2 regions of the Anaerobacillus sp. MEB173 genome follow, and region 1 is predicted to be linked to the other one. Evidence: riboswitches for the same ligand, from Rfam matches in the RefSeq annotation. Region 1 holds a riboswitch; the other holds the start of a gene.
What was found. A riboswitch is a leader RNA that binds a small molecule or an ion and turns the genes downstream of it on or off. The one in region 1 is predicted to bind S-adenosylmethionine.
Positions count from the first base shown of each region.

Region 2: it holds a riboswitch for S-adenosylmethionine, as region 1 does, so the genes downstream of both, msrA (peptide-methionine (S)-S-oxide reductase MsrA) here and ACJ2A9_RS06555 (homoserine dehydrogenase) in region 1, are expected to answer to the same signal.

Region 1 is NZ_JBJMAU010000002.1:397,192-402,692, reverse strand. Features, by position in the region: gene hisS (histidine--tRNA ligase) at 14-1,282, shown strand; gene aspS (aspartate--tRNA ligase) at 1,299-3,089, shown strand; SAM riboswitch class I at 3,273-3,380, shown strand; gene ACJ2A9_RS06555 (homoserine dehydrogenase) at 3,447-4,676, shown strand; gene ACJ2A9_RS06550 (hypothetical protein) at 4,673-4,954, opposite strand; RNA gene ssrS (6S RNA) at 5,114-5,298, shown strand; gene ACJ2A9_RS06540 (tRNA threonylcarbamoyladenosine dehydratase) at 5,434-5,501, shown strand, end outside.
Region 2 is NZ_JBJMAU010000001.1:134,459-139,959, reverse strand. Features, by position in the region: gene ACJ2A9_RS00645 (polyprenyl synthetase family protein) at 1-2,003, opposite strand, end outside; gene ACJ2A9_RS00640 (CapA family protein) at 2,092-3,237, opposite strand; gene msrA (peptide-methionine (S)-S-oxide reductase MsrA) at 3,541-4,005, opposite strand; SAM riboswitch class I at 4,098-4,211, opposite strand; gene ACJ2A9_RS00630 (hypothetical protein) at 4,640-4,972, shown strand; gene ACJ2A9_RS00625 (metallophosphoesterase) at 5,301-5,501, shown strand, end outside.

The DNA.
Region 1 (5,501 bases):
GAGGTTGATATAAATGAGTATTAATATCCCACGTGGAACACAGGATATTTTACCTGGACAAGTGGAACTATGGCAATTTATTGAGAAGAAAGCTCAAGATATTTGCAGAAGGTATAACTATCATGAAATACGTACTCCGATTTTTGAACACACGGAATTGTTTGCCCGCGGTGTAGGAGATACAACAGATATCGTCCAAAAAGAAATGTATACTTTTGAGGATCGAGGCGGACGCAGTCTTACGTTAAGACCAGAAGGTACAGCTTCGACGGTTCGGGCTTATGTACAAAATAAGCTATTTGGAAGTCCCAATCAGCCAACAAAATTATACTATATAGGACCAATGTTTCGTTATGAACGTCCGCAATCAGGGAGAATGCGTCAATTTGTACAGTTCGGGGTAGAAGCATTGGGTAGTAATGATCCAGCAATTGATGCTGAGGTGATTGCACTGGCAATGGAGTTTTACCGCGAGCTAGGGTTGAAAAACCTGAAACTAGTGATTAATAGCCTCGGTGATAAAGCAAGCCGTCAAGCACATAAAGATGCACTCATTGCTCATTTTCAGCCGAAAATTGAGGAATTTTGTGGGGATTGCCAAACACGTTTAGAAAAAAATCCACTTCGAATCTTGGATTGTAAAAAGGACCATGATCATGAACTAATGAGCAGTGCGCCTTCCATCCTTGATTATTTAAATGTGGAGTCCGAAGCCTATTTTAACAAAGTGAAACAATACTTAAGTGACATGAATATAAGCTTTGATGTTGATGCAAACCTTGTTCGAGGTCTCGATTATTATAACAATACAGCCTTTGAAATTATGATCGATGGCGAAGGCTTTGGTGCGATCACTACGTTAAGTGGTGGCGGCAGATATAACGGACTAGTTGAGGAAATTGGTGGCCCAGAAACACCAGGTATCGGATTTGCCTTAAGTATTGAGCGGTTATTAATGGCCCTGCAGGTGCAAAATATTTCCTTGTCACTCGATGAGGAACTTGATTGTTATGTTGTTGCGATTGGTGAAGAGGCAAAAGATAAAGCTGCCAATTTACTTTTCAAGTTAAGACAAGCAGGAATTACTGCTGATAAAGATTATTTGGACAAAAAGATAAAAGCACAATTTAAAGCAGCTGATAGATTAAAAGCAAAATATACAGCTGTGCTAGGTGAAGATGAGTTAGCAAGCAATAAAATTATTGTGAAAGAAATGGAAACTGGAAGCCAAGAAGAGGTTGCACTTGACCAGTTTATCGTCTACATGAAAGATAAGATCTAAGGGAGGAATAAGAAAAATGATGGGAAGAACACATACTTGTGGAGAAATCGTTGAAAGTACGATTGGAGAAAAAGTTCAGTTAAAAGGTTGGGTACAAACTCGCCGTGATTTAGGACAAGTTATCTTTATTGATCTGCGCGATCGTTCTGGGATTGTTCAAATTGTCTTTAGTCCAGAGGATTCTGAGGAAGCATTAAAAATCGCTGATAAAGTTCGCAGCGAATATGTATTAGATGTAGAAGGTACTGTAGTTGCAAGAGATGCTGAAACAGTTAACGAAAAGATCCCGACAGGAAAAGTAGAGGTACGCGTAAATAAAATTACAATTTTAAACGCTGCAAAAGCATTGCCGTTTCAAATTGAAGATAATACAGGTGTCGCTGAAGATATCCGCTTGAAGTATCGTTACCTTGACCTGCGACGTCCTGAAATGCAAGAAACGTTCAAGCTACGTCACCGTACAACAAAGCTAATCCGTGATTTCTTAGATGAAGCTACATTCTATGAAATCGAAACACCGATGTTAACAAAGAGTACTCCAGAAGGTGCCCGTGATTATTTAGTACCAAGTCGTGTCCATCATGGAGAATTCTATGCTTTACCACAATCACCGCAATTATTTAAACAATTATTAATGGTTTCTGGCTTTGAGCGTTATTATCAAATTGTTCGTTGTTTCCGTGATGAGGATTTACGAGCAGATCGTCAACCAGAATTTACTCAAGTTGATATTGAGACTTCATTTATGGATAAAGAAGATTTACTAGCGATGATGGAAGAAATGATGGCAAAAATCATGAAAGAGACAAAAGGAATCGATATTCAAGTTCCATTTGAGCGTCTTACTTATCATGATGCAATGAACCGTTTTGGTTCTGACAAGCCTGACACACGCTTTGGTTTAGAGCTTGTAGAACTTTCCCATATCGTGAAAGATTGCAAATTAAAAGTATTTACCAATGCTCTTGAAAATGGCGGTATTGTTAAAGGATTAAACGTGAAAGGTGTAGCTGATAAGCTTTCACGTAAAGAAATTGATGATTTAGCTGATTTTGTAGCGATTTATGGAGCAAAAGGCTTAGCATGGCTCAAAGTTGAAGAAGATGCCCTTCGTGGACCGATTGCTAAGTTCTTTACAGAAGAAGAAGTTGCTGCACTAAGAGAAGCATTCAATGCTGAAGTTGGCGATCTATTATTCTTTGGTGCCGATAAAAAATCAATTGTCTTTGATAGTCTTGGTGCTCTTCGTCTTAAATTTGGAAAAGAACTAGGCTTAATCGATCAAGGTAAATTCAACTTCCTATGGGTAACTGATTTCCCACTAGTTGAGTATGATGAGGATGCAAAGCGTTATGTTGCTCTTCACCATCCATTCACAAGCCCTAAGAAAGAAGATTTGGAGCTGTTAGCAACAGACCCAGGAAAAGTACGTGCTGAAGCATATGACCTTGTTTTAAACGGTTATGAGCTTGGTGGTGGTTCACAACGTATTTACCAACGAAACATTCAAGAACAAATGTTTAAAGCATTAGGCTTTTCAGAAGAAGAAGCGCGCGAGCAATTTGGTTTCTTAATGGATGCATTCGAATACGGAACACCTCCACACGGTGGTATTGCCTTAGGTTTAGACCGACTAGTGATGCTTCTGGCCGGCAGAACAAACTTACGTGATACAATTGCATTCCCGAAAACAGCAAGTGCCAGTGACCTACTGACAAACGCACCAAGCGAAGTAAGCGAAGCACAGTTAAAAGAACTAAACCTGCAAATTGTACCAAAGAAGGAAGAGACGAAGGTAACGAATTAATTAGTGTAGAGTTTAGAGTTGTTTGAATGGATTTGCTTCGAAGTTTTTTTAAGAAACATCTTTGTAGTTACAATCGCTAACTCTAAACTCTAAACTCTAAACTATTAACTCTAAACTTTCTGAACTTTCTTCTTGAACTATCTCCAGAAGTGGTGTATAGTTACAATCAATATAAATAAATAGGACTTATCAAGAGTGGTGGAGGGACTGACCCTTTGAAGCCCGGCAACCAGTTTGTTTTTCAAACTAAAGGTGCTAATTTCTGCAGAGCAATGCTCTGAAAGATAAGTGATCGGTGTGAAGAACCCTTTCCTTATCGGAGAGGGTTTTTTTAATAGAATAAAGGAGTGGGGAATTTTGATAGAGATAGGCTTAATTGGACTTGGTACGGTAGGTTTAGGAGTTTTTGAAGGAGTTGCGCAAACAGAAAAAGAGCTGGAACACTCTCTGGGCGATAAAGTCAGAATAAAAAAAATTTTAGTGAAAAATAAATCGAAGAAACGGAACATACATGTTGATGAGTCTATCCTTACCGAAGAAGCAAATGAATTTCTTTCGAACGACTATCATGTTATTTTTGAAGCAATCGGGGGAATTGAACCTGCAAAAAGCTATATTCAATATTATTTACAAAAAGGAATTCCGGTCATTACTGCAAATAAAGAATTAGTCGCTAAGCATGGACAACAACTAGAGCAGGTGGCGATTCAAAACAATACGTTTTTTGGTTACGAAGCAGCTGTAGCAGGAGGCATTCCAATCGTTAATGTGCTAAGGAGTAATTTGCAGTGGGGTACAGTAGAAAAGGTATCAGGAATCATTAATGGCACGACAAATTATATTCTTACTGAGATGAATGAAAAAGGAAGAGATTTTCCAGATGTATTAAAAGAAACTCAGCAGTTAGGCTACGCTGAGGCTGATCCAACTGATGATATCCATGGTTACGATGCTTGGTACAAAATTCGAATACTAGGTCGTTTGTGTTTTGGCTATTGGCCACAGGAAAACAATATTACCGTTAAAGGAATTTCAGAAGTGAAAGCTTGGCAGGTGGAAATGGCAAAAGAGTTAGGTCTTACACTAAAACTAGTGGCAGAAGCATCTTTTAATGGGGAGAATATTGTAGGTTCTGTTAAACCAAGCTTTTTAACAAGTGAGCATCCATTACATCAGATTAATGGTGTCACAAATGCTGTTTCACTTACAATTAATCCAATCGGGGAGCTCTTAGTAGCGGGGCCTGGTGCTGGAAAAGGGCCAACTTCTGCAAGTATGATTGAAGATTATCTTCATCATTTCCAAAAAAAGCAGTATCAATCTTTGAAAAAGAGAACTTTACCGATTGCTTCTGAGATGAGCCAAGTTCTAATCTTTGTACAGGATCATATCCAGCGTAATGAATTGGAAGCAGTACTGGATAGTAGTTCTGTTGCTGATTCCTATATCTATGAATACAAAGGAGTATCCTGTTGGCTCGTCACGGTATCAGAATTGGAATTGGAAAAACTAGAAGATGCAAATCAAATTCATTACTATCCTGTTTATGGAAATTGGGAACCTAGTAAAGTGGCAGTCATAAATTAGATCTTAAGCTGCTTAAAGCTTTCGATGAGGTCTGTAGGTGCTTCTTTCACACATAAGGAACGAACACCCTGATTTGTATGTAAATAGAGGAAACCAAATTCAGTTGCAATTGGCCGATAAGACATATCATAGACATGGTTAATAGAGTATTGTGCATCTTTAAGTAAAATTGCATGTTCATATAATTTAATGTGATACCAATCTTCAATTGTTTGTTTGGAAGTCCAGCCAATTTCCTGGCGTATTTCAACATAAGGATGAGCCATAATGAATTTCATTGATTTTCACCTCCTTATTAGTAAGGATAAAAAGTTTTAATAAAAAAAGCAATGAAACCTATTTTTTATAAGCTTATTTTTTGAAAAAAATGTGATTTTCATCCAAAGAAGAGTATTGCTATGAAAGGGCTTTCATGCTATTATTTACTTAATACTTTAAGAGTCCTAAGATGTACGTAGGATACTGTACGTTTTGAGCCAACAGTATAAACTTAGGGAGTTGGATGTTTCGATATCGGATTACAAGCCTTGAAAGCGGGAGGAAGTAAGAAAGATTGAACCTGGCACCCACCTGCTCATGCAGGTTCAAAACAAAAGTTTGTACGGCATGAATTGGGACTCTTACCCCATACATAGACAAAGCTTTGCACGGGAAGTGCAGGCTTTTTTTTTCTTTTTGTATATGCTATAGTCAAAATCATGTGAAAAGGACATCCTAGAACTAACAATAGGATGATTGGAAGGGGTAAGAGAAAAAAATGCTACATCAATTTTCAAGAAATGAATTAGCAATTGGTCATGATGGACTGGAAGTATTAAAAAATAG
Region 2 (5,501 bases), on a different contig from region 1:
TCAAGCGTCAATCGTTTCCCTTTCGAATCTAAGTCCATGAGCTGGCCTTTGCACATGTCCGCCGTTCTTCGGGTTGAATATTGAATTAAGCGGAGTACCGATTTTGCATCAAATTGATGAAGGGAAGCTTGTTCCTCGACAGCCTTCTGAGTGAGAAAAAGACCAGTAAGTTCAGCTGTTGCCACATTATATATGTTGTGTAAAGTTGGTCGGCCTCTTCGAATTGAAGCATTATCCTGAGATGGCAAGTCATCATATATGAGTGATGCTGTATGCATATATTCCAACGATTTTAATAGAGGTACGACTGCTTCCTGATCAAAGCCATATTCATTAACCGCCATCATCCAAGTCATTATTGGTCTTAGTCGCTTACCGTCCCCTTCAAGGCTGTAATTTGCTGCATCTGTAATAGGCTCTTGCAAGTCCAGGCTACTAGAATGCTTTGGAATCGCTAGTGTGCTGTTAATTTGAAATCGTACCGTTTCGACAGTCTCGAAAAATTGCTCCCTCTCCATCTTTTCATTTCTCAAAATTGTAATGACGTGGTCTCTAAGCAGCTTATCGAAAAAATCAACATCAACTGCTTTATGTACCATATGCTGGATGAGAGAGTTGAAAGATGGCATTTGACCAGTAAATAACTGCATGATTTCGTAGTATTTTGAAGCTCCAAGTCGTTCCAAGCAACGTTTTAAACCGTTTATCGCCCGATCCAGGATAACTTCACGTGTCATATCATCAGAATGATAGACATGATGAATCAAGTGGGAGATTACCGCCCAATATAATTCAAACGGATTGATCAGATCATTACGCACAGTAGAATATTTTAAGTAATACGTATACGGTGTGACTCGTTCTTCTTTCAAGTCATCAAACATATCCGTAAAATCATCGGCCAGCTGATTGTATAGGCCGTAATAAAATGTTCGGCTGTCAATGTCCTCATCCTCAGGAGCATTAATCAAAGACCGGACAATTAAGCGTGAGGATGCCGACTTTAAAATACTTGGTATGTAAATCTCTTCATTACTATAATGAGAATTTGCTAGATTCTTATCTCGGTCAACCTCTTGAGATTGAAAAAATACATACGCTTGCTCGTAAAAATGGTTCCGCGACTCCGGACTTTGACAAGCAGTAATATATTCAAAGGCATCACGCAGCTCTGAATGGATATATATCATTAAATCCTTGTTAGTTCCTGTCCAATATCCAAGTTCTCGGACCGAACCAGTAAGCAGTGTGGAACGGATGAAAGTAGAATATTGCTTTTTCTCATCATGAGATAGAACGTTCGCATCAAGAAGATCATCAATGAATGGATACGTGATTCCATATGCATAGCCAAGTCGAATTGCTGTTTCAAGCTTCTGTGTGCGTTTTTGTGAAGAAGTTCCCTCATCCATTTCTTCTAGTTCATGCATCAAGACACCGGCAATAATTTTGATAAGTTTTCGCTGGGCATCTTCGGCATCCATCCCTTCTGGAAGGCGAGAAGCAACAGTTTTTAATTTGCTCATGAGCCAAATCATCGTCGATTCAAGCCTTTCTTTTTGAGCAAATCGGTACAGCGAAGCAATGCTGTATGATTCGTTTTTTTCACTGGCTATTGCTGAAATAAGGTGATGCTTTAGTTTATTAACTGCCCGAGTAATCCTCTCCTGTGTAGCAGGTGTTCCCAAATCCTTTCCTAGATCACGCATAAAAATATAGGAGATACTCCGTTCCAAATACCGATCCAACTTCCCAGTGACATTCAACCATTTGATGTAACTGTAGTACGTTTTAGAGTCCTGTTTTTCATTTCGTCGTGACAACAATGAAAACAATGAACGACGGCGGATATGCTCTTTTTCCCATGATTTGAAATCGATTGTTAATGTTTCGATATAACTCTTGTCAATGACTTGAGCATAAAGCGCTTTGTAATATTTCGTTGCCTTCTCCTCAGCAAGCTTATAGTAAGCATCTTCGTTTTGTAGTAACTCCTCATTCATACAATTCAGTACCTTTCCTCATGGTCTCTTTTCTCTATTTGTATGCAAGTTGAATCATTCTAAGTCAAAAAGGATTAGCCATCACGGATCAATGCACAATAGGCAAAAACTCACCATGTTCCGTCCATGTCCCGCCTTCTGATAAGGAGGAAAGTCGCTGCATGATGACTTTAGTTTCTTGTTCATCAGCTTGCCAAACTGCACCTTGGTCAATAGTCATTGGGTACACTTTTGCCGACTGTGCACCTTCTTCATCAATTGCTACTTGCAAGACTGCACTTTGTCTGGCAGTCTCTACTGAACTTGTTGTAAAAATAAAATTACCTAAACTGTAGGCAATCAGCTTCCCATTATAATATTCAAGCCCTTGCAACACATGAGGATGAGCACCAATTACCAAATCGACGCCTAAGTCGATCAATGTATGAGCCATTTCCCTGTCAGACGTACGAGGATAGTCCGCTAACTCTTCACCCCAATGCATATAAACTATCGTTATGTCAGATGCATGAACTGCTTGTGAAGCAACATCATATACTCGCTCGACTTGATAACCACTTGCTAAACCAGGCTGATTCTCTCCGGCATACCAAGAAACTGCTGGTAACACTGAACTAAACCCTAGAAAAGAAATCGTCTTTCCTCTGACTGTCACTTGTTTTGCCCTGTATGCTTCAGCTTCGTTCATTCCACCACCTACATAGACAATCCCTTCCTCAGTAAGGTGATGTAATGTATCCGTAAATGCCTCAATTCCGTAATCCAAACTATGATTATTGGCGACAGTAACAAGATCAACTCCTGCCCATTTCATTCCTTTGATAAGGTTAGGATGACTTTGAAACGCATAACTTTTATTTGAAGCTACCCCTTTTTCACTTACAGCTGTTTCAAGGTTAACCATGGCAATGTCACTTTCCTCAAGATATGGTTTTGCCTGTTCCCACGAATATTGATAGCCATACTCTTCTATGTAAGGAGCGACTTTCCCGGCAGCCATCGTATCCCCTGCAAATGAGAATGTAATTGGTAGGGCGGGTTCCTGTTCACTTTCTGTTACAGGTACTGTATCCTGCTCTTTCCGATGATCTTGCTCAGCTGTTTTTTCTTCTTCGGTGCCGTTTGCTGGTGCTTCCACATCATATTCAGTCTCTTCCTCACTATGATTTGTACATGCTGTTATGATTGAAATAAGCACAATTGCAATTACGGTTAAATACCATTTCTTGTTCATAGTTCTCCCCCAAATTGATTAATAGACCAATTTCGACAAAACGATATTTCAAAAAGCGATAGAGTGTACTGATGATGAAATTCAGTTCTGTCATTTAAGATTTCTACTTTTCTGCTTGAATTTACCATATTGATAGATTAGTGTCCAATTGCCGGAAAAGCGCAGGTGCTGGAGCTGGACAATTAAAAAAAGGATACCTCAAAGTAAATCTCTCCTCGATTGTTACAAAACATAGATGCGGCAACATCTATATTTTCGAGGGGATTTTGCTTTGTTTCAAGGCATCCTATACTCTATCTATTATTAAATTCCGCAAGCTAGCGTTCCGTTTTTTTGGAAATACTTCTGATGATATTCTTCTGCTTGATAAAACTCTTTTGCTGGAGAAATTTCAGTCACGATTTTTTTACTGCTTTTCTGATTTAGCTTAGATTTTATCCTCGCTGCTACTTCTAGTTGTTGAAGGTTTTGAAAGAAAATAACAGAACGATATTGCGTTCCTACATCGATACCTTGACGGTTCATTGTAGTCGGATTGTGGCATTCAAAAAATTTTATGACTAGCTCTTCGTACGAAATTTTCCACGGATTGTACCAAATCTCGATAGCCTCAGCATGTCCTGTTGTCCCTGTTTTTACTTCCTCGTATGATGGACTCTCAACATGTCCGCCTGTATACCCTACTCTTGTTTCTTCCACTCCGCGAATCCCTTCAAAAAATGCTTCAACACCCCAAAAACAACCTGCTCCAAATACTGCTTTTTCCATTTATTCTCGCTCCTTTTTTTGAGCGATAAAGCTTCCTTCCATAAGAAAAACCTCTCTAAATAGTAGAGAGGTTATCGTATATGTATACGATCCTCTCATCTCCCAAGGTTACAAACCTTGCAGGAATTAGCACCGTTTAAATCAATCATTGATTTAATGGTTGCCGGGTTTCAAAGGGCCAGTCCCTCCACCACTCTGGATAAGAAGTCTATCGCTAGAATTTTTATTTGTTGTATTGAATTTTATATGATCCATTATTATTTTGCAAGTCTTTTTATATGTGCAAAACTTTTTTTATAAATAATTTCTACAATGTAAGCATTTACAACGACAAAACTTTCATGAACTAATATTCCTATTACACATTTTCAACCCCCACAATAAATACGTCATCCCCTATTTAAACCGCATTCTCAAAGGCTTTAATGGACATGTAGATCGACTTCCTCCCTAATTTATTATTAAAAGTGAGATGAGTAACATTATATTATCGACAATTTCCAAAAAATGAAGTCGAAAAAAAGGCATTGAATCATTGTACATAGTGAGTTAATATAAACATCGTTCAGTGATTGTTACTATTTTACAATCAGAAAAAAATTACGATGAAAACATTTTGAAAGGATGAGTATTGTTGTTAATTACAGAAGTGGTAGCACACAAAGGAACTGAGGAAGCGTTAAAAGAAAAGCAATTTATGGTCAAGGAAATTTTGGAGTCAGAAGAGCTTAGCCATGGTTTACAAAACCCTGATCTTATCATTCTCTATGAAAAGGTAGAATGGAGAAAAATTGTTTTTCTAAAAGAAACAAATGGTATTGTCGAAAATAAAGTGAAAACTGAAGAGTTTGTTAAAATTATTAAAAATGAAAAAAACTCCTCCTCATCAAAATGTCTTAAAGTATACTTATTAAGCGAAGAACAAACACTGAATTCGGTTATTAAGGAAATTCAACGTAATTATTAATTTTTTTACTCGTGCACCTAAGACAACAAACATCAATTGATACGATACTCAACGGGAATGTCTCACTAGTGACAGCTCTCCTCAAATACATCACTATGCTGTACGGCTGATATGGTGGTTTGAGGGACTGCACTAATAAGGCATTCCCTTCTTAGATACAATAACCTCCCTATTCTTCAAAAACTTCTAAATTATTTTAAAACTACCCACAAATTGTTCCCGAGCTTTATCCAATGATCAAGTTGGCATGTTGCTGCAAATTTATTGACATTGACCAACGGGTCAGATAGTATGTAGGAAATATTTTTCTACAGAGGAGTATAAATTTGTGTCGATTAGAGTCATGATTTTTCTTTTCATTTATTTTATTCTAAGCTTTTATGTTGCCTACAATGGCTGGGCATGGTTAAAAAAAGTCTATGGATTTCGCTATAAAAAAACATATTTTCTCGTCATGTTTTTTATTTCAATTTCATTTTTCCTTACGCGGATGATCGTCGTTCCTGGTCTTAGTTGGGTCGCATACGGT